Linked DNA regions of Massilia litorea. The protein of the gene in region 2 binds, or shares a complex with, the protein of the main gene of each other region. Links are inferred from orthologs where the notes say so. Each region holds a gene or a part of one and is shown on either strand. Other genes may lie near its edges.

Evidence for each region.
Region 1: the proteins of mnmG (region 2) and mnmE are in contact, whole or in part, in a solved structure (PDB 9HIP), measured with the Escherichia coli proteins. The link is inferred for Massilia litorea from one-to-one orthologs.

Annotation. Positions count from the first base shown.
Region 1 is NZ_CP062941.1:1,053,824-1,068,173, reverse strand. What follows is about bases 994-3,910. They hold mnmE (tRNA uridine-5-carboxymethylaminomethyl(34) synthesis GTPase MnmE), read left to right. Parts: upstream 994-1,720; coding sequence 1,721-3,100; downstream 3,101-3,910. Other genes in these bases: LPB04_RS04745 (DUF1439 domain-containing protein), read left to right, coding at 3,194-3,796; yidC (membrane protein insertase YidC), read left to right, coding at 994-1,600. Also shown: more of yidC, read left to right, coding at 1-993; LPB04_RS04740 (hypothetical protein), read left to right, coding at 4,164-4,346; LPB04_RS04735 (Hpt domain-containing protein), read right to left, coding at 4,396-5,001; LPB04_RS04730 (CAP domain-containing protein), read right to left, coding at 5,027-6,031; pssA (CDP-diacylglycerol--serine O-phosphatidyltransferase), read left to right, coding at 6,168-6,956; LPB04_RS04720 (metal-sensitive transcriptional regulator), read right to left, coding at 6,957-7,265; LPB04_RS04715 (aldo/keto reductase), read right to left, coding at 7,268-8,182; LPB04_RS04710 (D-alanyl-D-alanine carboxypeptidase family protein), read right to left, coding at 8,292-9,437; LPB04_RS04705 (alpha/beta hydrolase), read right to left, coding at 9,548-10,183; LPB04_RS04700 ((2Fe-2S) ferredoxin domain-containing protein), read right to left, coding at 10,203-10,529; LPB04_RS04695 (VanZ family protein), read right to left, coding at 10,577-11,737; LPB04_RS04690 (ABC-type transport auxiliary lipoprotein family protein), read right to left, coding at 11,734-12,348; LPB04_RS04685 (MlaD family protein), read right to left, coding at 12,357-13,304; LPB04_RS04680 (ABC transporter ATP-binding protein), read right to left, coding at 13,306-14,166; LPB04_RS04675 (MlaE family ABC transporter permease), read right to left, coding at 14,166-14,350. UniProt on the Escherichia coli protein: Exhibits a very high intrinsic GTPase hydrolysis rate. Involved in the addition of a carboxymethylaminomethyl (cmnm) group at the wobble position (U34) of certain tRNAs, forming tRNA-cmnm(5)s(2)U34.
Region 2 is NZ_CP062941.1:1,354,481-1,368,870, reverse strand. What follows is about bases 1,041-3,997. They hold mnmG (tRNA uridine-5-carboxymethylaminomethyl(34) synthesis enzyme MnmG), read right to left. Parts: upstream 3,511-3,997; coding sequence 1,570-3,510; downstream 1,041-1,569. Other genes in these bases: LPB04_RS06035 (sulfite exporter TauE/SafE family protein), read right to left, coding at 3,723-3,997; rsmG (16S rRNA (guanine(527)-N(7))-methyltransferase RsmG), read right to left, coding at 1,041-1,573. Outside these bases: LPB04_RS06055 (ParB/RepB/Spo0J family partition protein), read right to left, coding at 1-31; LPB04_RS06050 (ParA family protein), read right to left, coding at 51-821; more of rsmG, read right to left, coding at 920-1,040; more of LPB04_RS06035, read right to left, coding at 3,998-4,493; LPB04_RS06030 (iron-containing alcohol dehydrogenase), read left to right, coding at 4,609-5,766; LPB04_RS06025 (alpha/beta fold hydrolase), read right to left, coding at 5,769-6,626; LPB04_RS06020 (branched-chain amino acid ABC transporter permease), read right to left, coding at 6,648-7,670; LPB04_RS06015 (branched-chain amino acid ABC transporter permease), read right to left, coding at 7,674-8,558; LPB04_RS06010 (ABC transporter substrate-binding protein), read right to left, coding at 8,762-9,967; LPB04_RS06005 (ABC transporter ATP-binding protein), read right to left, coding at 10,015-10,722; LPB04_RS06000 (ABC transporter ATP-binding protein), read right to left, coding at 10,719-11,492; LPB04_RS05995 (GMC family oxidoreductase), read right to left, coding at 11,690-13,318; LPB04_RS05990 (NAD(P)H-dependent flavin oxidoreductase), read right to left, coding at 13,332-14,363; LPB04_RS05985 (hypothetical protein), read left to right, coding at 14,362-14,390. UniProt on the Escherichia coli protein: NAD-binding protein involved in the addition of a carboxymethylaminomethyl (cmnm) group at the wobble position (U34) of certain tRNAs, forming tRNA-cmnm(5)s(2)U34.

The DNA.
Region 1 (14,350 bases), 300 kb from region 2 along the record:
GTTCTCGCCTACGCCGCCGGCCAAGGTCGCGCAAGCGCCTGCCGCTGCGAATGCCACCGGCACCACCGGTTCGCCGGCCGCCGGTGTTCCGGCCGCGGGCGCCCAGCCCGGCGCGGTGCCTGGTGCTGCGGCACCGGGCGCAGTGCCTGGCCAGCCGGCCGCTCCTGCACCGGCCGAGCGCATCACCGTCACCACCGACGTCATCAAGGCCGAGATCGACACCCAGGGTGGCGTCATCCGCCGCCTCGAGCTGCTGAAATTCCCTGACCACTTCGACAAGACGAAGAACCAGGTGCTGTTCAACGTCACCGGCAACAACGTCTACCTGGGCCAGACCGGCCTGATCGGTTCGACCCCGGCCGGCGTCCTGCCTAACCACAACACGCCATTCGTGGCGCGTCCCGGCCTGCGCACCCTCGACGGCGGGAATGCCGTGCAAGTCGTGCTCGATGCGGAGCAGGGCGGCGTCAAATTGACCAAGACGCTGACCTTCAAACGCGGCGAGTACGTGGTCGATGTCCGTCACGACGTCACCAACCTGACCGCGGCGCCGGTCCAGCCTTCGCTCTACCTGCAGCTGCAGCACGACGGCAACAAGCCGGAAGGCAGCTCCTGGTTCACCCCGAGCTTCACCGGCCCGACCCTGTGGACCCCTGAAGAGAAATACAAGAAGCTGAGCTTCGAGAACATCGAAAAGGGCAAAGCCGAGCACGCGACCAAGGCGAACGGCGGCTGGGTGGCGATTTCGCAGCACTTCTTCGTATCGGCCTTCATTCCGGCCGAGAATGCCCCGCGCGACATCTTCACCAAGAAGCTGGCGACGAACTTGTACGCAATCGGTACCGTCCAGCCGCTGGGCACGGTGGCACCGGGCGCGACCGTCTCGAACACCGCGCGCCTGTACTCGGGTCCGCAGGACGAGAAGACGCTGGAAAAAATCACCCCGGGCCTGGAACTGGTCAAGGACTACGGCATGTTCGCGATCATCGCGAAACCCCTGTTCTGGATCATCGACCAGATCCACCAGCTGCTGGGCAACTGGGGCTGGACGATCATTGCCTTCACGATCCTGATCAAGCTGGCCTTCTTCCCGCTGTCGGCCGCCGGCTACCGCAGCATGGCAAAGATGCGCGTCGTCACGCCGAAGATGCAGGCGATCCGCGAGCGCTACAAAGCCGACCCGGTCAAGATGCAGCAGGCGACCATGGAACTGTACAAGGCCGAGAAGATCAACCCGCTGGGCGGCTGCCTGCCGATCCTGGTGCAGATGCCGGTGTTCCTGGCCCTGTATTACGTGCTGCAAGCCTCGGTCGAGATGCGCGGCGCGCCGTGGATCGGCTGGATCACCGACCTGACCCAGCCTGACCGCTTCTTCATCCTGCCGATCCTGTACGCGATCTCGATGTTCATCACGGCGAAACTGAATCCCCAGCCGGCCGATCCGATGCAGGCAAAGATGATGATGTTCATGCCGCTGGCGTTCTCGGTCATGTTCATCTTCTTCCCGTCGGGCCTGGTCCTGTACTGGGTGGTGAACAATCTGGTGTCGATCGCGCAGCAGTGGGTGATCACCAAGAAGTACGGCACGGCGACCAAGTAAGTTGCTTGTGTTGTGAACAAAAGCCCGTGGACTCCACGGGCTTTTTTAATTGCCAACGATTAACCGAAGCCACACATTCATTCAGGCAGCTTCCTGCCTTAAATCATCTACAATTCGCGCATGAAGCTAGATACCTCTCCCATCGCGGCGATCGCCACCGCACCCGGACGCGGCGGCATCGGCGTGGTCCGCGCCTCCGGTAAATCGCTCGGCCCGCTGATCGAAGCGCTGTTCCCCGATACGAAACTGGCGCCGCGCCACGCAACCTACATTCCTTTTAAATCCGTCGACGGCAGCGTCATCGACCAGGGCCTGGCCTTGTACTTCAAGGCGCCGCATTCCTACACCGGCGAAGACGTGCTCGAACTGCAGGGCCATGGCGGCCCGGTCGTGCTGCAGATGCTGCTGTCCCGGGTGCTGGAAGCGGGCCGCGAACACGGCCTGCGCCTGGCCGAACCGGGCGAATTCACGCGCCGCGCCTACCTCAACGACAAGCTCGACCTGGCCCAGGCCGAAGCGGTGGCCGACCTGATCGACGCTTCCACCGAGGCGGCGGCGAAATCGGCCTCCCAGTCGCTGTCGGGCGCGTTCTCGCAAGTCGTGCACCGGCTGGTCGAACAGACGATCAACTTGCGCATGCTGGTCGAGGCAACGCTGGACTTCCCGGAAGAGGAAATCGATTTCCTCGAAAAATCGAACGCACGCGGCCAGCTTGCCGGCATCGTCGAGTCCCTGGAGCACGTGTTCCGCCAGGCGGCGCAGGGAGCATTGCTGCGCGAAGGGCTGAATGTGGTGCTGGTCGGACAGCCGAACGTCGGTAAATCCTCGCTGCTGAACGCGCTGGCCGGTGCGGAAGTGGCGATCGTCACGCCGATCGCCGGCACCACGCGCGATAAAGTCAGCGAGACGATCCAGATCGAGGGTATTCCCTTGAACATCATCGACACCGCCGGCATCCGCGCGATCGACGAGGGCATCGACGTCGTCGAGCGCATCGGCATCGAGCGCACCTGGGGAGAGGTCGGCAAGGCGGACGTGATCCTGCACCTGCTGGACGCGAACCTCGGCCCAAGCGCAGCCGACGAGACCATCGTCGCCGCTTTCCCGGCCGGGGTGCCGGTGGTACGGATCTGGAACAAGATCGATTTGTCGGGACACCGGGCGACCGTCGAGGGTGCGGCCGATGCCACGCATATCTATTTGTCGGCCAATGAAAAACTCGGCATCGACCTGCTGCGCGCGGAACTGCTGCGCATCGCGGGCTGGCAGCAGACGGGCGAGTCGCTCTACCTGGCGCGCGAACGCCACCTGATCGCACTGCGCGCGGCGCGCCAGCATCTGGACGTGGCGGCGCAGCATGCGGCGCAGGATGACCAGTCGCTGGATTTGTTTGCCGAAGAGCTGAGGTTGGCGCAGGATCAGCTGTCGAGCATTACCGGCGAGTTCACGCCGGACGATCTGCTCGGGGTGATTTTCAGCCGGTTCTGTATCGGTAAATGACAGGTTTCGTAGGGTGGGCTCAAGAGCCCACCCTACGAAACCACCCCTCCGATTAGCCCGTGCTACCCTTGAGCCCGAACCCAAGGAGCTGGCATGGCTGAACAACACCCCCTGCGCGCGCGACGCGCTACGCGACGCGTCTTCCTCATCGCATCGAGCCTGGCCGCGGCCGCCGCCCTGGCGTCCTGCGCCAGCCTCCTCGGCCCGCGCGAAGTCGATATTCCGCTGCCCAAACTGCAGGCCAGCCTCGACCGCCGCTTCCCGATGGACAACCGCTTGTTGGAACTGTTCGACCTGCGTTTGTCTCGCCCGCAGCTGGCCGTGCTGCCGGGCGACCGCGTCGCGCTCACGGTCGACGCCAGCGTCGCCCAATCCTTCCTCAGGAATCCCCTCGGCGGCACGCTCGCCTTTTCCGGCCGCCTCGTGGTCGACCAGGCGAGAAGCGGCGTCTACCTGGCCGAGCCGCGCCTGGAACGCTTCGCCATCAGCGGGCTCGACGAGTCCGTGACGCGCCAGCTGTCGCGTGCGGCGAACGTCGTGCTCGAGCGGGCGATTCTCGACATTCCGGTCTACAGTTTCCGCATGGACGAGCTGCGCTATGCCGGCGTCCAGTACATCCCCACCCGCATTGCGACCACCTCGACCGGCCTGCGCGTCTCGCTCGAACCGGCCGCACAAGCTTCAACGGCGCGCTGAGCGGCAATTCTTGCCTGTTACAAAATCTCGCAATTAAACGGCCGCGCACGATTGGAAGGCCGCCAGGATTCGTTGTCAATACTGCTAAGATTTCCGCAGTTGACATCGCTTTTGCGGCTGCGCGGCGTCCGTTGGGCGATCTGTTGCAGGCTTGCCGCAACGCGCAGAGAGCACGCATGACAGCGTTGCGGGAGCGCCGGGTTGGGCGCACACTGGTCCTGGGGAACGGCTGTGGCAGCGCTGCCGCAGCGGAACACCCCATTGCGATTGCTCATGCACCGAATGTTCCACTACAGTAATCTTGCTTGACGACTTAGACCGTGCTGCCGGTAGGGAGTGGACCTTGGAAACAATACAAGACAGTGTGATGAACGAGGGTACGGTTTCCGAATCGCTGCCCGCCGCCGCGGTACAAGCCAGGCCATCGCGCCTGAGCCTGCCGCCGAAGGGTTCGTGCTGGTACTGCGAAAAACCGGTCGACAGCGTGCGCCGCTTCTGCGGCAAGGACTGCACCGACGCTTTCGACGAAGAAGCGGAATACACGCGCTAAGCGGGCGGCGCGCCCTCATTTGAGCGCCTGAAAATTTTCTCAGGCGCTCTCAGCCGGTCTGCCTGGCACGGTCGAGCACCGTCAACGCGCGTTCGAAATCGAAATCCGCCACCGCCGCGCTCAGCTCTTCAATTCCCCGTTCTCCCAGATGCGCACGCAGTTCGCTGCGCGCCGTCGCGACCAGTTCGACCGCGGCGCCGTCGCCGATGTCGAGCATGGCGCGCAGGCGGGCCAGGTTGTCGCCCGTCGGCGGCGCCGGCGTGCGCGGCGGCGCCTCTCCCAGCAGCACCATCGCATCGAGTTCGCGCAGGACGGCGGCCAGGGCGGCATCGACCCTGCCCAGCAGTGCATCGGTGCCGCTGCCGCCATCGCGCAGGGCGTTTTCGAGCGCCAGCGCCGCGGCGTGCAGCGCTGCTGCTTCGATCATGCCGGCCGCACCCTTGAGCGTATGGACCAGGCGCCGCGCCCCGGGGCGGTCGCCGGCATCGAGCGCGGCCCGGATTGCAGGCGCCGCCTTGCGGTAATCATTCCGAAAGCGGGCGAGGGCGCGCAGGTAGATGGCGCGGTTGCCCATCAGGCGCTCGACGCCGGCCTCGATATCGAGGACCGGCGAAGCGATGGAAACGTCGGGGGCGACGTCGGAGGAAGATGACAAGCCAGGCTTGTGCGGTGTCATCCTGTCAGCGGGTAGCGAACGACCAGGTACGGGTGACCGGCGTGCTGCCGGCGGTGCCGGTGAAGCTGACGTCGTAGGTCGTGCTTGCCGCCAGCGGCGCCAGCGGCACGATGGCGGCCGAGGAGGCGCCGGTATGGGTATCGTTCGCACTCGTCAGCAGCCGCACGGCAAGGTCGGCGCCGCCGCGCGGGCGTACCGTGAAGCTCGTGACCCGGACCGTTACGTCGATGTTCGCGTGCACGCTGATCGGATAGCCGACCTCATTGCGGTCGGGCACCGGGTCGGGGGACTCGGTATCGCTGAAGAAGTTGCGCGGTACGGCAGTCTGCCCGCTGAATGGCCAGACCGCCACCTGGCCGCCGGACAGGCCGGCGCCATAACCATCGTTGGCGGTGAAGTTGGCGGTAAAGTAGTTATAGCCCTGGGACGTGGTGGCCGCGCCGGTACCGATTTCCTTGAACACCGGCTCGAAGATGACAAAGCGGTGGTAGACCGCCGTGATCAGTTCTTCAGCCATGTACTGCCCCGAGCCATTGCTCGTGGCCGAGATGACTTCGCCATACGCGCGCGAGGCGCGTGTGTTGAACACGTAGCCGGCGGCCGTCAAACGGGCGCCGACGTCGATGCCGGTGAAGCCCTGGTTGCTCGCCACCTCGTCGTGCGTGATGGTGTTGTTGATGCGCTGGTAATCGGAGTGATTCTGGGCTGCGCGGTCGATGAAGCTGTTCCGGACGAGCGCCGACATGCCGAGCTGGCTACGGCGGTAATTGATCCATTCGCGGCCATCGTTGGCGATATTGCCGGTGGCGAGCGGCGCACCAGCGCCTCCCAGAGTCGGCGTGTCGGGAACGGCGGGTGGCGGCGTAAGCTGGTCGGGAGTCGGCGTGGTCGCCGTCGGGGTCGGCGTGACCGTGCTGGCGCTGCTACCGCCGCCTCCGCCGCACGCGGACAGGGCCAGGGCGGTAATGCAGCCTGCCAGTATCATCCTCCCACGAAGGAATTCGCTCATCCGTATGCTCCCCATCCATTTCAAGCCAAAACGCACATTCTAGGGCAAATCGAATATGTACGACGGCTGGCTCCGTGCGCGACCGGGCACGTCCGCACTGTAGAATAGGGCCATCATCCTCTTGCCCGGACCCGAATTGAACCAACCCCGCCCCGCACGCCTCGCACGCGCCAAGTTCGCCTTGCCGAGTTTCGTCACCCTGCTGTCGATTGCCTGCGGCTTCGGCAGCATCGTCATCTCGGTCGACAATGCCCAGGTCGGCGCGCCGGGAGACTTCCGCCTGGCGGCGATCCTGCTGGTGCTGGCCGGCGTGTTCGACGCGCTCGACGGTTTTGTTGCGCGGGCGACGAATACCCAGTCCGACTTCGGCGTCCAGCTCGATTCGATCGCCGACGTCATGAATTTCGGCTGTGCGCCCGGCTTGCTGCTGTACTGCTACGGTTTCGCGCAGATGAGCGCCGCGCATCCGACGATCGTCCGCATGGGCGGCCTGGCTTGCTTCATCTTTGTCGCCTGCGGCGCGCTACGCCTGGCCCGTTTCAACATCTCGGTCGGGCGCACCGATCCGCGTTATTTCGTCGGCATGCCGATCACGGCCGGCGCCGCCTGCGTGGCCGCAGTGGTGGTGGCCTGGCCCGATCCCGTGGTCAACAATACCCAGGCCTTCGCGGTGATGGCGCTGATGGTGGCGATCGGCACGCTGATGGTCTCGACCGTACGCTTTCCTAGCAGCAAGCAACGCCTGAGCAAAGCGATGATAGGCGTGATCCTTGTTGCCGTTCTGCTCCTCGTCATATTGCAGACGCGCTTTTTCGTGCTGTTCTTCCTGCTCTACATTTGCGTAACGCTGCTGCTGAACATTGCGTGGCGCAGCGGCTGGCGCGGCGTGGCGCCGCCCGTCATTTACGGCGACGAAGAAATCTGATCAAGCAAACTTGTCGAGCAGGGCGGCCAGCCGGGCTGCCACGGCGCGTGCGTCGTCGATGTCATCGGCCGCTTCACTGTGGGTCACCACGCTGGCCGTGAGCAATTGAACGAAGGAGCGGTCGAGCGCCTTGCGCGCCGCCGCCATCTGCTGGGCCACCGCCTCGCAATCGGCCGGTTCCGCCGCCAGCGCGATCAGTTTCTGCACGCCGCGCAACTGCCCCTCGATGCGCGCCAGCCGGTTCAATAAATCCTTCTTTTGCTGCGCCGTCAGCGCCCTGCCTTCGACGATCTTGAGCGGCTCGGCCATGATTAAGCCACCTCGTGCCCGCGCGCCGCGCGCAGGATCGCGAACCAGTCGCTGCGTTCGAGCGTGAAGCCGGTGGCGGCGACGGCCGCCGCAACCGAGGCGATCTTGCCGCTGCCGGTCAGCGGCAGCGGCCGGCTCGGCAGCGCCATGATCCAGGCGAAGACGACGCTGGCGAAGGACTGGCCAAGGCAATCCGCCACTTCCTGGATCACCGCGCGCAGGTTGGCGGTCTGCGCATCGGTCGCGCTGAACAGGCGCCCGCCGCCCAGCGGCGACCAGATCATCGGAGCGATGCCGAGGTCTTGCAGGCCGTCGAAGGTTTCGTCGAACATCGGCGCCGTGAACAAAGGCGAAAATTCCACCTGGTTCGTTGCCAGCGGCACGCGCCGGTTCAGCGATTCGAACTGGTGGCGCGTGAAATTGGAGACGCCGACGTGGCGCACCTTGCCCGCGCGTTGCAGGCGCGTAAACGCTTCGGCGACTTCGTCGAAGTGCATCAGCGGATCCGGTCGGTGAATCAGCAGCAGGTCGAGATACTCCGTGCCCAGCTGGCGCAGCGATTCCTCGCAGGAAGCGACGATGTGCTCCAGGCTGGTGTCGTAATGCTGGATCGTGTGCGCGGGACGGGCCGGCGAGACCAGCTTGATGCCGCACTTGCTGACGATTTCCATGCGGCCGCGCAGCGAGGGTTGCGCGCGCAAGGCCGCGCCGAACAGGCCTTCTACGCCGTAGTTGCCGTAAATGTCGGCGTGGTCGAAGCTGGTCACGCCGAGCGCAATACACTCCTCGATGAAGGCAATCCTCTGCTGGACGGACATATCCCATTCCCCCAGGCGCCACATGCCGGCGATGACGCGCGACAGTTCGGGGCCATCCTTGCGGGTGGTGGTGCGGGGACAGGCGAGGGGAGTGGTCATGGCGCGGCTTTCTTGCTTGAAAAGTAACGGACCATTATAGCCGCCGCCGACAAACAACAATGCCCGCCGGGCGCGAACCGGGCGGGCATTGGTGCAGAGTAAAAGCCGCTTACTTGATCATCAAGCGCAGCGAATCCCAGGCGCGGCCGAAAATGCTCGCTTCCTGTACTTCTTCCAGCGCGACCACCGGCAGCACCAGCAGCGGCTTGTTGTCGACCATCATTTTCAGCGTGCCGACGCGGCCATTACGAGGCAGCGGGGCGACCAGCGGATCCTTGCGCTCGAGCACAGGCTTCAGTTTGCCGGCGACGCCCTTCGGTACCGTGACCAGCACGTCGTTCGTAAAACCGATCTTCACGTTCGACTGCGCACCCTTCCACACTTCCGGCGTGGCGATGGCCTGGCCCTTCGAATACAGTTTGACGGTATCGAAGTTCTGGAAGCCCCAGTTCAGCAGCTTCTGGCTTTCCTGGGTACGCACGCCATCCGAGCTGGTGCCGGAGACGACCGAAATCAGGCGCCGCTCGCCGCTGTTGCCGTTCGGGCGGTGGGCCGAAGCGATCATGCTGTAGCCCGAGGATTCGGTGTGGCCGGTCTTCATGCCGTCCACCGTCGGGTCCAGCCACAGCAGGCGGTTGCGGTTCTGCTGGGTGATCTTGTTGTAGGTGAACTGTTTGATCGAGTCGATCTTGTAGAACTCGGGGAAGTCGCGGATCACGTTGGCGGCCAGCGTGGCGAGGTCCTGCGCGGTCGAGTAGTTGTCCGGGCTCGGCAAGCCGTGCGGATTGGCGAACTTGGTGTTCTTCATGCCCATGCGCTGGGCGTCGCGGTTCATCAGCACGACGAAGGTGCCTTCGTCGCCGGCGACGGCTTCGGCCAGGGCGACGGCTGCATCGTTGCCCGACTGGATCATCAGGCCGTGCAGCAGGTCGCTGACGCTGACCGGGGTGGCCGGATCGATGAACATCTTCGAGCTGCTCGAATCGACTTTCCAGGCGCGCGGCGAGACGTTGACCATCGTGTTCAGGGCGATCTTCTTGTCGCGGATCGCCTCGAAGACGACATAGGCCGTCATGACCTTGGTGAGCGAAGCCGGTTCGATGCGCAGGCCCGGGTCCTGGGCCGCGATGACCTGGCCGCTGGTGGCGTCGAGCAGCAGCCACGACTTGGCCGCGATCTGCGGGGCTGGCACGGTTTGCGCGCCCGCCGACATCATCAGCAGGCTGGCGGCAACGGCCGCAATCAGTTTTTTCATGGGAGCTAAAGTAGGTCAGTAGGGGTGGTGCGGATGCCGCAGGGGTGCCATAAGAGCATTGCCCAGCGGCATGGATCAATGAAGTGCCTAATTATAGGCCACTGACGCGCTCAATTGTCACGCCGCCACATCTGCACGACAAGATTTTTGATGGGGTTGAGACGCTTGTGGAAGAAGTGATCCGCCCCCGGGATCACGATCACCGGGATTTCCTGTGGCCGCGCCCAGTCGAAGACCATCTGCAGGGTGATGGTGTCGTCCAGCTCGCCGTGAATGAGGATCGTATCTTCCGGCACGCTCGGCAGCGGCCATTTGCCTGCGGCGGTACCGACCAGCACCATGCGCTCGATCGCATCCGGTTGTCCCTCGTTGACCAGGCGCGCGTGCAGCTGGGCCTGGACGAAGGTCCCGAAGGAGAACCCGGACAAGGCCACCGGCAGGCCCGGGTATTGTTCCTTCATGTAGTCCAGCATGAAGGCCATGTCGTCGACTTCGCCGTGGCCGCGGTCATGCTCGCCCTCGGACTGGCCGACGCCGCGGAAATTAAAACGTGCCGTCGCATAGCCGAGCGTCACGAAGGTGCGCGCCAGCGTTTGCGTCACTTTATTTTCCATCGTGCCGCCGTACAGCGGATGCGGGTGCGCCACCAGGGCGATGCCGCGCGGGTCTCCCTCCGGCAGGTCCAGCATGCATTCCATCTTGCCGGCCGGGCCGTCGAGCGTAAAACGTTTCGAAAACTTGTTCATGGTGCGGATTGTTCGGGATTCAGATTTTCAGGCGTTCGACGATTTCACCGCCGAGGATGTGGGTATCGATGATGTCGTCGATGTCGCTGGTGTCGACATAGGTGTACCAGGTGCCTTGCGGGTAAATGACGACGACCGGGCCTTCTTCGCAGCGCTCGAGGCAGCCGGCCTGGTTGATGCGCACCTTGCCCGGCTCGTTCAGGCCGAGCGCCTTGATGCGCTTCTTGGCGTGTTTTTGCGCGACTTCGGCGCCGGCCTTGCCGCAGCTCTGGCGGCAATTCTCGCCTTCGCGCACGTTCATGCAGAAGAACACATGGTGTTCGTAATAGGGTTTGTTATCGCTCATGCCGTTCTCGCTATCCTTGACCTGATCAACCGCCATGATACGCGTTCTTAATTGCGATTGAGTTTATGGGACGGCAGCAGCAGGAACCACAAGGCAAAAAACGGCCACAACAGCGATAAAAACTGCGCCGCCCCATTAAAGTTAAGGAATTTCCCTTGCACCCAGCCCTGCAGCGTCAGCGTGAAATACGGGTTCGCGGGAATCGTGTTCACCACGATTAAACTCAGTACCAGGGTCACCACCGCCAGCCTTCTCTGCGCCAGCTGGGGCGCGAAGGCCAGGCCCGCCAGCATGATCAGGCCGATCAGGAAGCCGCCCTCGGCGCCGGGCGTGACCCACACAAAAGCGTTATCGGGCCGGAACAGCAGCGAACTGGCCAGGGTTTTCATCACCAGCGCCGCGGCCAGCATCAGCAGCATCAGGGTATAGCGCGGCGCGCCCCGGCGCAGCAGGCAGAGCAGGGTGAGGGCGGCGCCGGTCATGCCGCAGGCGGTAATGATCGTCTCCGACAGCCAGAATTGTTCGACGCTCATCGCCGGTCCCGGGCGCAGCATGGCAATCAGGTCGATGTCTTCCTCGAACCAGGTCGAGAGCCAGCCTGAGATGATCGGCAATACCTGGCCATGGCCGAACAAAAAGCTTTGCGGATAGATCTGGGCCAGCGGCCACAGGGCGAGCAGGACCAGGCCCTGGCTGGCATGCGGCGCAAACCAGCGCTTGCGGATGCGGTACAGCCGTCCCTGGTCGAGCAGGCCGCGCGCCAGCAGCGGGCCGATGCAGGCGCCGATAAAGGCGCCGGCCGCATTGGTCAGCAAATCGAGGTTCGAAGGCACCCGGCTCGGCAGGAAATTCTGTACCGCCTCCATCGTGCCGGATACTAAAAAGCCGAGGATGGCCGCCAGCAGCGCCGCCCACACGCCGCGCACCAGCGGATACATGGCCAGCGCCAGCAGGATGCCGAGCGGGACATAGCCGACGACGTTCACCATCACGTCGAAGCCGGTCCAGTAGCGCTGCTTGACCAGGTTCATGAAGGACAGCAGCGGCAGGCCGTTGCTGCGCCAGCCGGTAAACGGGTACCAGCTGGCGTAGACGATCAGCAGCAGATAGGCCAGCAGGGACGCGCGCACGACGGGCGAGCCGCGGCGCGGCGCCTCGTTGTCCCCTGCAGCGCCGTTGCGGTCCCCGTGCGCTTCCGGTTCCGTCATCGTTTACGGTGGTCGAGCGCGAGCCAGCCGATCATGTCGGCGGCCGCGGCGTCCGTGCTGGCGGTCAGGGCTTGCGCGCCGCCGGCGGCATCGGCACTGGGCGCCGGCGTGGCGCGCAGGAAGGTTTTCTGGTCCAGCAGCGCGTGGCCGCTGAACAGCGAAGCACGCAGCACCAGCCGGCCTTCGCTGGCGACCGTGCTGACAAAGGCATGCGAAAACTCGTCGACCTCGAGGCGCAGGATCGGCACGTCGGTGGCCGAATCGGTCGCCGACAGCACTTTGACTCCAGCCTGGGCCAGGCGCGACTTGATGCGCTGGGTCACCAGCAGCAGCGGATTGGCGCTCCAGCGGCTGTTGGCATAGGTGCGCGCCTGCAGCGGGTCGTTGTAGTTCAGGCGGTAGACCATGCGCTCGTTCTCGAAGGTCGGCGAGCCGGTGGCGTCCATCACGACGATGGCGGCCAGCGGGGCCTGGGCGGCGGGCGCGGTCGGCGCACCGAGCGGGCCGAAGTCGAACTGGGTATTGTCGGCCTTGTTCTTGTTGGAGGCGCAGCCGGCGACAGCACAGGCGAGGACGGCGGCGCCGAGAAGGCGGTGCAGGTTCGTGTTCAAGGGGATCCTCATTTGGTCGGGGCGACGAAGCCCGGCTCGCCGGGGCCGGGTTGGACGTTCGGATTACCGAACAGAAGGCCTTGCGGACGGTCCGACAGCGAGTCGGCGGTGCGGCGCACCGAACGCAGCGCCGTGCGCGCTTCGTCGGTCATGCGGGTGAGATGGGGCAGGGTTTCCGCTTCTAGGTCGCCCGTCACGCCCTGCAGCGAGCCGATCGCGCCGTTCAGGCGGTTCAGCGGGCCGTCCGGCGCCTGCAGGCCGGTCGCCAGGCGGTCGTAGTTGTCGGCGGTCGCCCTGGCGCTGGTGGCGAAGGCGCCGACAGCGTCGACACTCTTGTCGAGCTTTTGCGCCAGCGCCGGCAGGCGGTCGATGGTCGGACCGAGTTTTTCCGGAATCGCGCCATAGGCGGCGGCGGCCTTGCCGATGTTGTCGAAGGCGCCGATGATGGTCTTCTGGTTCTCGTCGCTCATCAGGGTATTCAGGCGCGCCGTGATCTGCTCGGTGCGGTCGAGGATGGCCAGGCCACGCTTCTCCAGCTGGTCGAGCAGGCCCGGACGCAGCGGAATCCGGCCCACGTGCTTCGGGTCGGTTTTCAGCAGCGGCGAACCGGTGCGGTCGTCGTCGAGCTGGATGAAGGCGATGCCGGTCACGCCCTGGTAGCCGAGCGAGGCGAAGGTGGTGGTGGTCACCGGCGAGCCTTCCTCGACGGAGAGGCGGATCAATATCTGGCCGGTGACCTTCGGATCGAACACGATCTCGTCGACGCGCCCGACTTCCAGGCCGCGGTAGCGCACCGTCGCCTGCGGGTTCAGGCCCGGGATCGACTGGGTGGTGACGATTTCATAGGGCGACAATTCGGTCTTGTCGCGGTTCAGCCAGAGGCCCGCCAGCACGGTGGCCACCAGCAGGGCGATCGTGAAGACGCCCGTCATCAATGCATACGATCGGTTTTCCATGTCACTCCTTGGGTCCTTCCTGGGCCGCCTCATTGCGCTCGTCGAGCACTTCGAGTGCCCGCCGGCCGCGTCCGCCGAGGAAGAAATGTTTGATGAACGGATGGTCCACCCGCACCACGTCGCACGACGGTCCTACCGCCAGCACGTGCTTATCGGCCAGGACCGCAATGCGCGACGAGAGCGCAAACAGCGTATCGAGGTCGTGGGTGACCATCACCACGGTCAGTTTCAGTTCCCGGTGCAGCGCCAGGATCAGCGTGACGAATGCATCCGACGCATCGGGATCGAGGCCCGCGGTCGGTTCGTCCAGGAACAGCAGTCTCGGTTCCAGCGCCAGCGCGCGTGCCAGGGCCGCGCGCTTGGTCATTCCGCCCGATAAATCGGCCGGCATTTTATTGGCATGTTCCGCACCCAGGCCCACCATATCCATTTTCAGCAGCACGGCGTCGCGGATCACGTCCTCGGGCAGGGCGCGCAATTCGCGCATCGGCAGGGCGATGTTGTCGAACACGGTCAGCGCCGAGTACAGCGCGCCCTGCTGGAACAGCATGCCCCAGTGGTTGCGCATGCGCTGCAGCTGCTCCGGTCCCGCCTCGCTGATGTCTTCGCCGAACACGCGCACGCAACCGCGCGATGGCCGTTCCAGCCCCAGCATCTGGCGCAGCAGCACCGTCTTGCCGGTCCCCGAGCCGCCGACGATCGACAGGATCTCGCCCGAATAGATTTCCAGGCTCAGGTCCTGGTGCACCACCGTCCTGCCGAACTTGGTCCACAGGTTGCGGATCTCGACCACCGGCGGCCCGACGTCTTCCTCGGGCTTGCGGTTGAGCTGTTGCGGCGGGCGTGGCTTGTTCTCCGCCATCAGAACCCCACGCCGCTGAAGATGATGGCAAACACCGCGTCGGCCAGGATCACCACCGTGATCGCGGTGACGACCGAGGTGGTCGTGCCGCGGCCGAGGCTATCGGTGTTCGGCTTGATGCGCAGGCCGAAGTGGCAGGACACCAGTGCGATCAGCATCCCGAAGGTCATCCCTTTTAACAGGC
Region 2 (14,390 bases):
GGCCGAGGCCCTTGAGTTTTTTTGTCGCCATTGTGGATCACTCTTTCAGATTACATTGTCTTGATGCGCTCGACCATTTCGGCCCCGAACGCGATATACGCCTGCGCGCCCTTCGAGGACGGATCGAAGGTCACGCCCGGCACGCCATACGAGGGCGCTTCCGCCAGGCGCACGTTGCGGGGAATGATCGTTTTAAAGACCTTGCCGCCGAAATGCTGCTCGAGCTGGGCCGAGACTTGCTGGGACAAGGTCATGCGCGGATCGAACATCACGCGCAAGAGGCCGATGATCTTCAAATCCGTGTTCAGGTTCGCATGCACCTTCTTGATCGTGTTGACCAGGTCCGACAATCCCTCGAGGGCGTAGTACTCGCACTGCATCGGGATGATCACGCCATGCGCGGCGCACAGGCCGTTCAGGGTCAGCATGGAGAGGGCCGGCGGGCAGTCGACCAGAATGAAATCGTAGTCGGCGTCGACCTTCGCCAGCGCGTGTTTCAGCCTGCGCTCGCGGTTGTCGAGTTCCACCATCTCGACTTCGGCGCCGGCCAGCTCGCGGTTTGCCGGCAGGACATCGAAGCGCCCTGCTTCCGAACGCTGGCGCGCCTCCGTCACTTCCGCCTCGCCCAGCAGCACCTGGTAGGTGGACGCTTCCAGGTCGGCCTTGTTGATGCCGGCGCCCATCGTCGCATTGCCCTGGGGGTCGAGGTCGACCAGCAGCACGCGCTGCTCGAGCTTGGCCAGGCCGGCGGCCAGGTTGACGCTGGTGGTCGTCTTGCCGACGCCGCCCTTTTGGTTTGCAACACAAAATATCTTTGCCATCTGTTCCTTCGGACGAGACATTTCAGTTCATACCGTTTTTATCAAATAAACTGTTGGTTCGGTTTATCAAATATAAACGGTATAAACGATTTATATTGTTAGGTTGTTTGTGCTGCTTTTTCGATGAAAACCAGGTGCCGTTCCGCCTCCAGTTTCGCCACCTTGATTGGGCGTAGTTCGCGCACCCTCCACTCCAGCGGCAGCCTTTCCTGCTCCTCGGCCGGCGCCGTACCTTTCAAGGCAATGAATTGCCCGCCCTCGGCCAGCAGGTGCCCGGACCAGTTGACGAAATCGGAGAGGTCGGCAAAAGCACGCGAGGTGATGACGTCGAAAGGTCCCGCTTTTAAGTCCTGCACTTTCATCGTGTAGACGGTGACATTCGACAAGCCCAGCTCCGCTTTTACCTGCGTCAGGAAGGCTGTTTTCTTGTGGACGGTGTCGATCAGCGATACTTTCATGTCCGGCCGCGCGATCGCCAGTACCAGCCCGGGCAGGCCGCCGCCGGCGCCGACGTCGAGCACGTTTTTCGCATCCTTGAATGCTGGGACCGCCGCCAGGGAATCCAGTAAATGATGGGTGACCATCTGCAGCGGGTCGCGCAGCGAAGTCAGGTTATAGACGCCGTTCCACTTGGCCATCAAGGCGAGATAGTCCATCAACTGCTCGCGCTGGGCGGCCCACAGCGGCAAATCCATGGCGTCGATGCCGTCGCTCAGTACCGTCATCAATTTTTCGCGGTCAAAACCCCTCACTGTGCTGCCTCCTCATTGATTGCCGGGATACTCGTAAACCCCTTGGCGCCGCGTTTTTTCAGGTGCACCAGCAGCAGGGAAATGGCCGCCGGCGTCACGCCGGAGATGCGCGAAGCCTGGCCCAGGGTTTCCGGACGCTGTTTATCGAGCTTCTGGCGCACCTCGAAGGACAGAGCGGCAATGTCCAGGTAGTCCAGGTTGTCCGGCAATTTCAGGTTTTCGTAGTGGTCGTGACGCTCGACTTCCTTCGCCTGGCGGTCGATATAACCGGCGTATTTCAGCTGGATTTCGACCTGCTCTTTCACGGCAGGATCGGCAACGCCGGGCCCGGCCAGCGGCTGGCCTTCGACACCGGTCATCGTCATCAGGGTGGCGTATTCGACCCCCGGACGGCGCAGCAGATCGGCCAGGTTGTACTCGCGTTCCAGCGCCTGGCCGACGACGCGTTCCGACTCGGCCGCCGCAAGGATGCGCGGGTTGACCCAGGTCGAACGCAGGCGCTCCAGTTCGCGCGCCACCGCTTCGCGTTTGGTCTCGAACGCGGCCCACTGCGCATCGCCGACGACGCCCAGTTTGCGGCCCATTTCGGTCAAGCGCATGTCCGCATTGTCTTCGCGCAGGGATAAACGGTATTCGGCGCGGCTGGTGAACATGCGGTACGGTTCCGCCACGCCCTGGGTCGTGAGGTCGTCGACCAGCACGCCCAGATAGGCTTCCGAACGGCCCGGGGTCCAGGCTGGTTCGCCTTTCGTTTGCAGGGCCGCATTCATGCCGGCCAACAGCCCTTGGGCCGCCGCTTCCTCGTAGCCGGTGGTGCCGTTGATCTGGCCGGCGAAGAACAGGCCCTTGATCGCCCTGGTTTCGAGCGACGATTTCAGGCCGCGCGGGTCATAGTAATCGTATTCGATGGCGTAGCCGGGGCGCAAAATAAAGGCGTTTTCCATGCCCTTCATCGAGCGTACCAAGGCGAGCTGCACGTCGAACGGCAGGCTGGTCGAGATCCCGTTCGGGTAGATTTCGTGCGTCGTCAAACCCTCCGGCTCGAGGAAGATCTGGTGCGATTCCTTCGACGCGAAGCGTTGGATCTTGTCTTCGATCGAGGGGCAGTAACGCGGGCCGACGCCTTCGATGACGCCGGTGTACATCGGGCTGCGGTCGAGGCCGTTGCGGATGATGTCGTGGGTCTGCGCATTCGTGTGCGTGACCCAGCACGGCACCTGTTTCGGGTGCATCGCGGCATTGCCCATATACGAAAACACGGGCACCGGATCGAGGTCGCCCGGCTGTTCGGCCAGCACCGAATAATCGATGCTGCGGCCGTCGATGCGCGGCGGCGTGCCGGTTTTCAGGCGGCCCTGCGGCAGTTTGAGTTCCTTTAAACGGCTCGACAGCGAGACGGCCGCCGGGTCGCCCGCACGGCCCGCCGTGTAGTTCTGCAAGCCGACATGGATTTTACCGTCGAGGAAAGTACCGGCCGTCAGCACCACGGCACGGGCGCGGAACTGCAGGCCGATCTGGGTGACGGCGCCGACGACGCGGTCGCCCTCGACCATCAGGTCGTCGACCGCCTGCTGGAACAGCCACAAATTCGGCTGGTTTTCCAGACGCGAGCGGATCGCCGCCTTATACAGGATGCGGTCGGCCTGGGCCCGGGTGGCGCGCACTGCCGGACCTTTCGAGGAGTTCAGGATGCGGAACTGGATGCCGGATTCGTCGGTGGCGATCGCCATCGCGCCGCCTAAAGCGTCCACTTCCTTGACCAGATGGCCCTTGCCGATGCCGCCGATCGACGGATTGCAGGACATCTGGCCCAGGGTTTCGATGTTGTGGGTAAGGAGCAGGGTCTTCTGCCCCATGCGTGCGGACGCGAGCGCGGCCTCGGTGCCGGCATGGCCGCCGCCGACGACGATCACGTCAAATTCAGTTGGAAATAGCATGATGGAGGTGTGAGGCGAGGAGTCTAATTCGCGATTATAGAATCTTTTGGGTTCCCAAACTCAGCGCGGCTAAAAAACACAGGGGATGTTGTTTCACGTGGAACACAGTCGGGTGGCTGTCGAGTTGTGTTTCACGTGGAACAATCCCGGCGCCGGACGTAAAAAAAGCCGGGGCGCGGAGCGCTTCCCGGCTTTGTTCCACGTGAAACAACTCAGCTGGCCAGACGTACGACGGCATCGAAGCCGGTCTTGACGATCAGGGTCGACACCACGACCAGGAACAATTTGCGCACGAAGACACTGCCATGCTTGATCGCCAGCCGCGTACCGACCAGCGAGCCGCCGATCTGGCAGACCGCCATCAGCAGTCCCAGCTGCCACAGCAGGTGACCGCTGTAGCCGAACCACAGCAGGGCCGACAGGTTGCAGGCGACATTCACGATCTTTGCTGCCGCCGAGGCGCTGAGGAAATCGAAACCGAAAAAGCGCACGAACAGGAAAATCAAAAAGCTGCCCGTGCCGGGGCCGAAGAAGCCGTCATAGAAACCGATGGCGGCGCCGATGCCGACCGCCCACCAGCGCTCCGCTGCGCCGCTGTGTACCGGCGCGTGCACCGACCCCAGGTCCTTCTTGCGGAAGGTATATAGCGCGACCGCCAGCAAAATAAAGGGCAGCAGGCTGCGCACGAAATCGCCCGGCACCCGCGTCACGGTCCAGGCGCCGACAAAGGACAAGGCAAAGGCGGCCAGCGCCGCCGGCGCCGCCGCGCTCCAGGCGACGCGCACGCGGCGCGAATAGTTAAACGCCGCCGCACCCGTGCCACAAATACTGGCCAGCTTGTTCGTGCCGAGGAGGGTCGCCGGCGCTTCCCGCGGGAGGAAGGAAAAGATGGCGGGTACCTGGACCAGGCCGCCACCGCCGACGACGGCGTCCACCAGCCCGGCAAGAAAGGCGGCGCCGCCGAGCCACATAAAATCCATCATGACTGCTTTTCGACTTTTTAAAGGAGGCGAAATTGTACGGCAACTCGGCAGCGCCCTGGCGGCTCGGCGTTCCGTTTCTGGTGTAAGCTATTTGCTCCACGACTCGGGATCGACCATGACCGCCTTTGCCTTCAACACCGTCGCCAGCATCGTTTCGGAACCGGGCGTTTGCGCCCGCCTCGGCCAGCTCGTCGCCGAACGTTTACCAGGCACCCGCCGCGTCCTGATCGTGACCGACGCCGGCTTCCTGCGCACCGGCCTGCTCGAGCCCGCGCGCGCCAGCCTGGAAGCGCAGGGACTCGCGGTACGCATTTTTTCCGACGTCGTCGCCGACCCGCCCGAACAGATCGTCCTCGCCGCGGTAGCCTCTGCCCGCGAGCACGAGACCGACCTCGTCATCGGCTTCGGCGGCGGCAGCTCGATGGATGTGGCGAAACTGGTGGCGGTGCTGGCCGGCAGCGACCAGCCTTTACACCAGATCTACGGGATCGGCAACGTCAAGGGTCAGCGGCTGCCATTGATCCAGGTGCCGACCACGGCCGGCACCGGTTCCGAGGTCACCAATATCGCCATCGTCACGACCGGAGAAACGACGAAGATGGGCGTCGTCGCTCCCCAGCTGTATGCCGACCTCGCCCTGCTCGATGCCGAGCTGACGCTGGGCCTGCCGCCGCTGGTGACGGCCGCCACCGGCATCGATGCGATGGTGCATGCGATCGAGGCCTATACGAGCAAGCACAAGAAAAATCCATTGTCCGACAACCTGGCGCGCCAGGCGCTCGGCCTGCTGTCGAGTAACCTGATGACGGCGGTCGAAACCGGCAGCAATCTGGAAGCGCGCCAGGCGATGCTGCTCGGCGCCTGCCTCGCCGGCCAGGCCTTCTCGAATGCGCCGGTCGCCGCCGTGCACGCCCTCGCCTACCCGATCGGCGGCATTTTCCATGTGCCGCACGGGCTGTCGAATTCGCTCGTCCTGCCGCATGTGCTGCGTTTTAATGCATCCCATGCGGCGCCCCTGTACGCCGAGCTGGCCGATATCGTGGTGCCGGGCGCCAGCGGCAGCCACGCCGCACGCACCGAAGGCTTGATTGCTGCGATGCAACAGATCGCGCTACGCACCGGGATCCAGACCAGGTTGGCGGATGTAGGCATTGCGGAGGCCGACCTGGACCGGCTGGCGGACGACGCCATGTTGCAGACGCGCCTGCTGGGGAACAATCCGAGAGAATTGACGCGTGCCGACGCACGCGCGATCTACGCCGCCGCCTTATAGGATCAGGCGGACGTGGCAGGGGCCGCAGAATGCGGCCCGTTGGCAAAGAAATCGAGCAGTAAAGCATTTACTTGCTCGCTGGCCGTGACCTGCAGCCAGTGATCGGCGCCCTCGATGCGCTCATACCGGAAATACTCGGCCACATAGGCAGTCGAGTCGCGCATTTGCGTTTCGCCCAGCGCCTGGTCGCCGCTGCTCCAGACGCCCATCACCGGCACCCGCACCGGCTCAGCTCTGGCGGCGATGGCTATCCCGTGTGGCACGTTTGCCCGATAGTAATTCAGGGCGGCCGTCATGCGGCCCGGCTCCCGCAGGTTCTTCTTCCAGTGGCCGACCTGGGCGCGGTCCCTTGTAAACCGGTTCAGCAGATAAAAATCGCCGGCCGTCAGCGATTTCTCGGCCAGGCCCGGTACCAGGAACCACATCATGTAGCTCGAGCGCAGCATTTGCATCGGGCCGGCCTTGGCGAAGGCAAGCGGATGGCCGACCGACAGCGCCACATATTGCTCGATGCGCTCCGGCGCCCTCATGCACAGCATCCAGCCGATCGCGGCGCCCCAGTCGTGCCCGACCACGCGCGCCCGGGCAATGCCGAGCTGGTCGAGCATGGCCAGCACGTCGGCGGCGATGTGCTGCAAGCGGTAGGCAGAAACTTCACGTGGTGCATCGCTGCCGCCATAACCGCGCAGGTCGGGCGCCAGCACCCGGTAACCGGCCGCCATCAGCGGCGCGATCTGCTTGCGCCATACGATATGGGTGTCGGGAAAGCCGTGCAGCAGCACGACAGCGGGACCCTCCCCTGCGCTCTGCACCTGCATGCGCAAGCCATTCACGGTCAGGACCAGGGTCTCCTGTTTCATGCTGCCTCCTCAGCGTGTCGGTCAGGCTGCTTCGCGGTCGGCGGCCGCTGCCACGCGGGTGGACGCTGCCGGGCGCTTCTTGCCGATGCGCTCGAACAGGGCGCCGATTTCTCCGACGATACCGCGGCGGAACAGCAGCACGCAGACGATGAAGATCAGGCCGGTGACCATGCCGACCGATTCCCCCAGGGACGAGAACCAGGAAATACCGGTGCTGTTGGCCAGGAAGTTGCCAAGCTCTCCCAGCTTGTTTTCCAGCGCGACAATAATAAAAGCGCCGATGATCGGGCCCACCATCGTGCCCATGCCGCCGACCAGGGTCATCAGGACAACCAGGCCCGACATGGTCCAGTGGACGTCGGTCAGGGTCTCGAAGCCGAGCACCAGGGTTTTGGTGGACCCTGCAAGGCCTGTAAGGGCCGCTGAGAGCACGAACGCGAGCAGCTTGTACTTGTCCGCGTCATAGCCAAGGGAAATGGCCCTGGGCTCGTTTTCCTTGATCGCCTTCAGCACCTGGCCGAACGGGGAATGAACGGTGCGCACGATCAGGGCAAAACCGGCGACGCAGATGGCCAGCACCACGTAGTACAGGGTCAAGTCGTTGCCCAGGTCGAGCACGCCGAGCAGCTTCCCGCGGGGCACGCCCTGCAGGCCGTCTTCGCCGTGCGTAAACGGGCTGCGCAGGGCGGCAAAATACACCATCTGCGCCAGGGCGAGCGTGATCATCGAAAAATAAATGCCCTGGCGGCGGATCGCCAGCGAGCCGATCACGAGGCCGAGCACGGCGCTGGTGGCGACGCCGGCCAGAATGCCGAGTTCGGTCGGCAGGCCAACTGTGGATAACAGATACCCGGTCATGTAGCCGGCGCTGCCGAAGAAGGCGGCGTGGCCAAAGGAGAGCAGTCCCGTAAAACCGATCAGAAGATTAAAAGCGCAGGCGAACAGCGCGAAGCACAGCAGCTTCATCAGGAAGACGGGATAGCCGACAAAAGGCGCCGCCAGCGCGGCGACCAGGGCCAGCGTATAGAAAATTTTCTTGTTCATCGCTTATTTCTCCTTACCGAACAGACCGGCCGGGCGCAGCAGCAGCACGATGACCATGACGACGAATACGACGACCTCGGAGCCTTCGGGATAGAACACCCGTGTTAAACCCTCGATCACGCCCAGCAGCAAGCCGGTGATGATGGAACCGAGGATGGAACCCATGCCGCCGATCACGACGACGGCGAACACGACGATGATGAGGTTCGAGCCCATCAGCGGCGTGACGTTGATCACGGGCGCGGCCAGCACCCCGGCCAGGCCCGCCAGGGCGACGCCGAAGCCATAGGTCAAGGTCACCATGCGCGGCACGTTGATGCCGAAGGCCTCGACCAGTTTCGGGTTTTCGGTACCGGCGCGCAGGTAGGCGCCAAGTCGCGTTTTTTCGATCACGAACCAGGTGCCGAGGCAGACGACGAGGGAGGAGACGACGACCCAGGCGCGGTAGTTCGGCAGCATCATGAAGCCGAGGTCGGTCGCGCCGGTCAGGGCTTCCGGTACCTCCAGGGTCTGGCCCGAGACGCCGAAGAAGGAGCGGAACACGCCCTCCAGCAGCAGAGTGATGCCAAAGGTCAGCAGCAGGCCATATAAATGATCGAGTTTATACAGCCAGCGCAGCATCGTCTTTTCGACGGCGATACCGAACAGGCCGACGGCGAAGGGCGCCAGCACCAGCATCATCCAGTAATTCAGGCCGTACGAGGTGACGCCGATGTAGGCGATGAACGCCCCCATCATGTACAGCGCACCGTGGGAAAAATTGATGACGTTCAGCAGACCGAAAATCACGGCCAGGCCGAGCGAGAGCATCGCGTAAAAAGAACCATTCACTAAGCCCAGCAGCAGCTGGCTCATCATGGCTTGGAGGGGGACGCCAAAAATTTCCATAGGTACCCAAAGCAAAAAGTCGGGATGGCGGTCAGCCGGGGCGGCCGGACCGGCCAAGGGGAACAAACAACATCGAAACGTGCGGCGCGATGTGCAGGCGGTGGTTAAACGCGTGGGCGGGACCCGCCCACCCTACGGAGAGCGGGTCTTCCCGCCCACGCGTTCAAACCACGCCTGCGTTACCGCGGCGTTTTATCTTTAGATTACTTCCAGGCGGCGCACTTCGTTTCCGACTTCTTGGTGTACGCCTGGTCGCCCGGGATGGTGGCGACCAGCTTGTAGTAATCCCATGGGTACTTCGACTCGGCCTTCGACTTCACCTGCATCAGGTACATGTCGTGCACCATGCGGCCGTCGTCACGAATGACGCCGTTCTTGGTGAACATGTCGTTGATCTTGGTCGCCTTCAACTGCGCCATGACCTTGGTCGAGTCGTCGGTGCCGATCTTTTTCACCGCGTTCAGGTAATTCATCGTCGCCGAGTAGTCGGCCGCCTGCAGCATCGACGGTTCCTTCTTCATCTTGGCGAAATAGCGCTTCGACCAGTTGCGGGTGTCGGCGTTCATGTCCCAGTACCAGCCGTCGGTCAGGTACATGCCCTGGGTTGCGTCCAGGCCCAGGGTGTGGATGTCGTTGATGAACACCAGCAAGCCGGCGATCTTCATGTTCTTGGTCAGACCGAATTCCTTGGCCGCCTTGATCGAATTGATCGTGTCGCCGCCGGCATTCGCCAGGCCCAGCACCTGCGCCTTCGACGATTGCGCCTGCAGCAGGAAGGACGAGAAGTCCGAGGCCGACAGCGGATGCTTGACGCTGCCCAGCACGGTGCCGCCATTGGCTTTCAGCACCTCGGTCGTGTCGCGTTCCAGCGACTGGCCGAAGGCATAGTCGGCGGTCAGGAAATACCAGCTCTTGCCGCCCTGTTTGATCACGGCCGAGCCGGTGCCGCGTGCCAGCGCCACGGTGTCGTAGGCGTAGTGCACAGTGTAGGGCGAGCACTGCTCATTGGTCAGCTGGGCGGTGCCGGCGCCGATCGAAATGAAGAGTTTCTTCTTCTCGCCTGCGACCTTGGCCATGGCCAGGTTGGCGCCGGAGTTGGTGCCGCCGATCAGCATGTCGACGCCTTGCTGGTCGAACCATTCGCGCGCCTTGGAGGCGGCGATGTCCGGTTTGTTCTGGTGGTCGGCGACCATGAATTCGATTTTTTTACCGTTCACGGCGCCGCCCATATCGGCGATCGCCATGCGGACGGCTTCGGCGCCACCGTTGCCGTCGACGTCGGAATAGACGCCGGACAGGTCGGTGAGCAGGCCGATCTTGATGGTGTCGCCGCTGATCTGGGCTGAAGCAGGTGCCATGAAGCCGAGGAAGGCGGCGCTGGCGGCGAGGGCGAGGGCGGTACGTTTCATTGTTTTGTCTCCGTTCTTGTGGTTGATACTGCTTATGAATTGCTTTACTACACGCCGAGTAGCTCGGTCAGTACAGGCATGCGCGCCTCGAGGTCGCGCGCCTCGATGGTCTCGACAATTTGCCCATGTTCGACAACGTGGAACCGGTCCGCCAGGGGCGCGGCGAAGCGGAAGTTCTGCTCGACCATGATGATCGTGTAGCCCTTCGCCTTGAGCATGGTGATCATGCGGGCCAGACCCTGCACGATGACCGGCGCCAGGCCCTCGGAGATCTCGTCGAGCAGCAGCAGGCGCGCGCCGGTGCGCAGGATGCGCGCCACCGCCAGCATCTGCTGCTCCCCGCCCGACAGGCGCGTGCCCTGGCTGTGGCGGCGCTCTTTCAGATTCGGGAACATCTCGTAAATTTCGTCGATCGACATCGCCGTCCCGCCCACTTTCAAGGCAGGCGGCAAGAGCAGGTTTTCTTCGGTCGACAGCGAGGAGAAAATGCCGCGCTCTTCCGGGCAATAACCGACACCCAGGTGGGCGATGCGGTGGGTCGGCAAACCGACCGCCTCGACGCCGTTGATGCGGATCGAGCCCGTACGGCGGCCCGTCAGCCCCATGATCGCGCGCAGCGTGGTCGTGCGGCCGGCGCCATTTCGACCTAACAAGGTGACGACTTCGCCGGGCGCCACCGACAGGCTGATGCCGTGCAGGATGTGCGATTCGCCGTACCAGGCTTGCAGGTCGCTGATTTCCAGGGCCGCGGTCATGCATGCCCCGCTTCGAGCTCGCCGTCGGCGGTGCCCATATAGGCCTGCATCACTTGCGGATTTTTCGAGACTTCGGCATAGGTCCCTTCAGCCAGCATGGCGCCGCGCTGGAGGACGGAAATGCGGTCGCAGATGCCGGAAACGACGTTCATATTGTGTTCGACCATCAAAATCGTGCGTCCTTGTGACACTTTTTTAATCAGGGCCGTGACGCGGTGCACGTCCTCGTGGCCCATGCCCTGGGTCGGCTCGTCGAGCAGCATCAGCTCCGGCTCCATCGCCAGGGTCGTCGCGATCTCGAGCGCGCGCTTGCGGCCGTAGGGCAGGTCCGCCGTGACGGTGTCGGCGAAGCTGCTCAAATCGACTTCGTCGAGCAGCGCCATGGCGCGCTCGTCCAGCGACGACAGCGACCCCTCGCTGCGCCAGAAGTGGAAACTGGTGCCCAGCTCGCGCTGCAGCCCAATTCTCACGTTCTGCAGCACCGTCAGGTGGGGGAACACGGCCGAAATCTGGAAGGACCGAATAATGCCCTGGCGTGCGATCTGCGCCGGCTTGTCGCGCGTGATGTCGCGCCCATTGAAGAGGATCTGGCCTGAGGTCGGCACCAGGAATTTGGTCAGCAAATTAAAACAGGTGGTCTTGCCGGCGCCGTTCGGGCCGATCAAGGCGTGGATGTGGCCGCGCTGAACGCGCAGGTCGACATCATTGACTGCAGTAAAACCCTTGAACTCTTTGGTCAAGTTCTTTGTTTCAAGAATGACGTCTGCCATCGTGTCTCCAGTGCGTGGATGCGTCGGGAACTCTGATCCTGTCCGGCTGAGTCCGGCGCGCTGCTGGCGCGCCTATCCGAATAGGATCTTGGCAAATATTACACAGATCAGTTCTTTATACAATACAAGGGGAACCTGTGCAGCAGCGCACAACTGGGCTGCCAGCGCAGACCCGTTGTGCATAAATGAACAGGTGACTAGCGTGGGTGTGCGGCCTTGATCATGCTGGCCGCTTTCTCGGCAATCATGAGGGTCGGTGAATTCGTGTTCCCCGAGGTGATAAACGGCATGATCGAGGCGTCGACCACGCGCAGGCCCCCTACCCCGCGCACCCGCAGCTGGCTGTCGACCACGGCCTCCGGATCGTCGGCCTTGCCCATCTTGCAGGTGCCGACGGGATGAAAAATCGTGGTGCCGATCAGGCCGGCGGCTTCGGCCAGCTCTTCCTCGGTGCGATAGTGAATGCCCGGCTTGAATTCCTCGGGCTGGTAGCGTGCCAGGGAAGGAGAAGCGACGATCCGGCGCGTCAGCGCCAGCGCCGCCGCCGCCGTCTGCCGGTCTTCCACGGTACTGAGGTAATTCGGCGTGATTTTCGGCGGCGCGTAGCTGTCGTGCGTGGCCAGGCGCACGTGCCCACGCGCGGTCGGGCGCAGGTTGCAGACGCTGGCCGTAAATGCCGGGAAACCGTGCAGCGGGTCGCCGAATTTTTCGAGCGACAGCGGCTGCACGTGGTATTGCAGGTTCGGCGTCGCCTGCTGCGGGTGCGATTTCGCAAAGGCGCCCAGCTGCGACGGCGCCATCGACATCGGTCCGCTGCGTAAAAAAGCGTATTCGAGGCCGATCTTCATCTTCCCGAACCAGGAGGCAGCGCTGGTATTCAGGGTTTTTACGCCCTGCACTTTATAGACCATACGCAGTTGCAGGTGGTCCTGCAAATTTTCGCCCACGCCGGGCAGCTCGACGAGGGGTGTGACGCCATGGCGCTGCAGGTGGGCGCCGTCGCCGATGCCGGACAGTTGCAGGATGTGGGGCGAGCCGATCGCGCCGGCCGCCAGCAGCGTTTCGCGGCGCGCCTTTGCCGTGTGCGCTTTGCCGCCGCCGCTAAATTGCACGCCGCGGCAGACAGGTCCGGCGTCCGTCGTCTCCAGCAGCAGGCGCTCGACGTGGCAGCCCGTCATGATGGTCAGATTCGGCCGCTGGGCCGCCGGTTTCAGAAAGGCCTTCGCGGTATTCAGGCGGATGCCGCGGCGCTGGTTGACCTCGAAATAGGAGCTGCCGGCATTGTCGCCGGTATTGAAATCGTCGACCTTTTCGATGCCGACCTCGGCTGCGGCATCGCGAAACGCATCCAGGATTTTCCAGGACAGCCGCTGTTTTTCAACACGCCATTCTCCGCCGGCGCCGTGGACGTCGCTGGCGCCCCGATGATGGTCTTCGCTTTTTTTAAACAGCGGCAGCACGTGGTTCCAGCGCCAGGAATCGTCGCCGCAACTGTCCGCCCAACGCTCGTAATCCTGCTGTTGGCCGCGCATATAGATCATGCCGTTGATCGAGGAGCTCCCGCCCAGCACTTTACCGCGCGGGTAGATCAGTGCGCGGCCATTCAGGCCGGGATCCGGTTCGGTATTGAACAGCCAGTCGGTGCGTGGATTGCCGATGCAGTGCAGGTAGCCGACGGGAATGTGGATCCACAAATAGTCGTCCCGTGCCCCTGCTTCGATCAGCAGGACCTCGATCTGCTTGTCCTGGGTCAGGCGATTCGCCAGGACGCAGCCCGCGGTACCGGCCCCAACGATGATGTAGTCGTATTCTCCAGCCGATTCCACGCTTGTCGTCTCCTCAGGACTGCAATTCGGATGCCAGCAATTCGATCAATTGACGAGCCGGCATGGGCCGCGCCCGGGCAAATTCGGTGCCGCACCACATCGACATGAGTTCCGTGTCGCCGCTTTTGGCTGCCGCGGCGCGAATGCTGCCGGTCAGCGCATTCTGGATCGGATACGGGGGAACGAGCGGCTCTACACTTGCCATCTGCCGCATGAAGCCGTTCTCGATGCCGCGTGCGTAGCGCCCCGAAAAACTGCGCGTCAGCTTTGTCGTCCCTTCGCCGGAGAGCAGGCGCGCCTTGTAGGCAGGATGCAGCGCGGCTTCGTCGGTCACGAGGAAGGCAGTGCCCATCTGCACGGCGCGCGCGCCCAGTTGAAGGGCCCGCTTGATGTCCGTTCCCGTCATGATGCCGCCGGCGGCAATCACCGGGATCTGAACGGCCGCGACGACGGCCGGCCAGAGTTCGGCCGCCGGCAAGGTCGCATCTTGCTGGGGTCCCAAAAACGTGCCGCGGTGTCCGCCTGCCTCGATTCCGGACGCGACCACCGCATCGGCGCCGATCGCTTGCCAGGCCAGCGCTTCCTCGACCGTGGTCACGGTGCCGATCACGCGGATGCCGGCCCCATGCAGGCGCTCGACCTGGACGGCTTCCAGGATGCCGAAAGTGAAACTGACGGCCGGCGGACGTAATGTCAACAAGCACTCGAACTGGGCCTCGAAATCCTCGCACCATTTGGTTGGCAGCGGCAGCGTGTTCCAGCCCAGGCTTTCCCAGACCGGGCGCAGCAGTTCGACGGCCTTGCCGACTTCTTCTTCGCTCGGGGCCGGTTTGCCCTGCACGAAGAAATTCAGCATGATGGGGCGGCTGGTGAGTGTGCGGATGCGCGCCACCTGCTCCTCGATCGTCGCCGGAGACAGCAGCGAGCAGGGCAAGGCGCCGAGCGCGCCGGCATTCGACACGGCGGCCACCAGCTCCGGCGTGCAAGCGCCGCCCGCCATCGGGCCCTGGATGACCGGTATCTGGAACAAGTCGTCGATTCCCATGTCCGCCTCCATTGTCGAGTGGGTTTT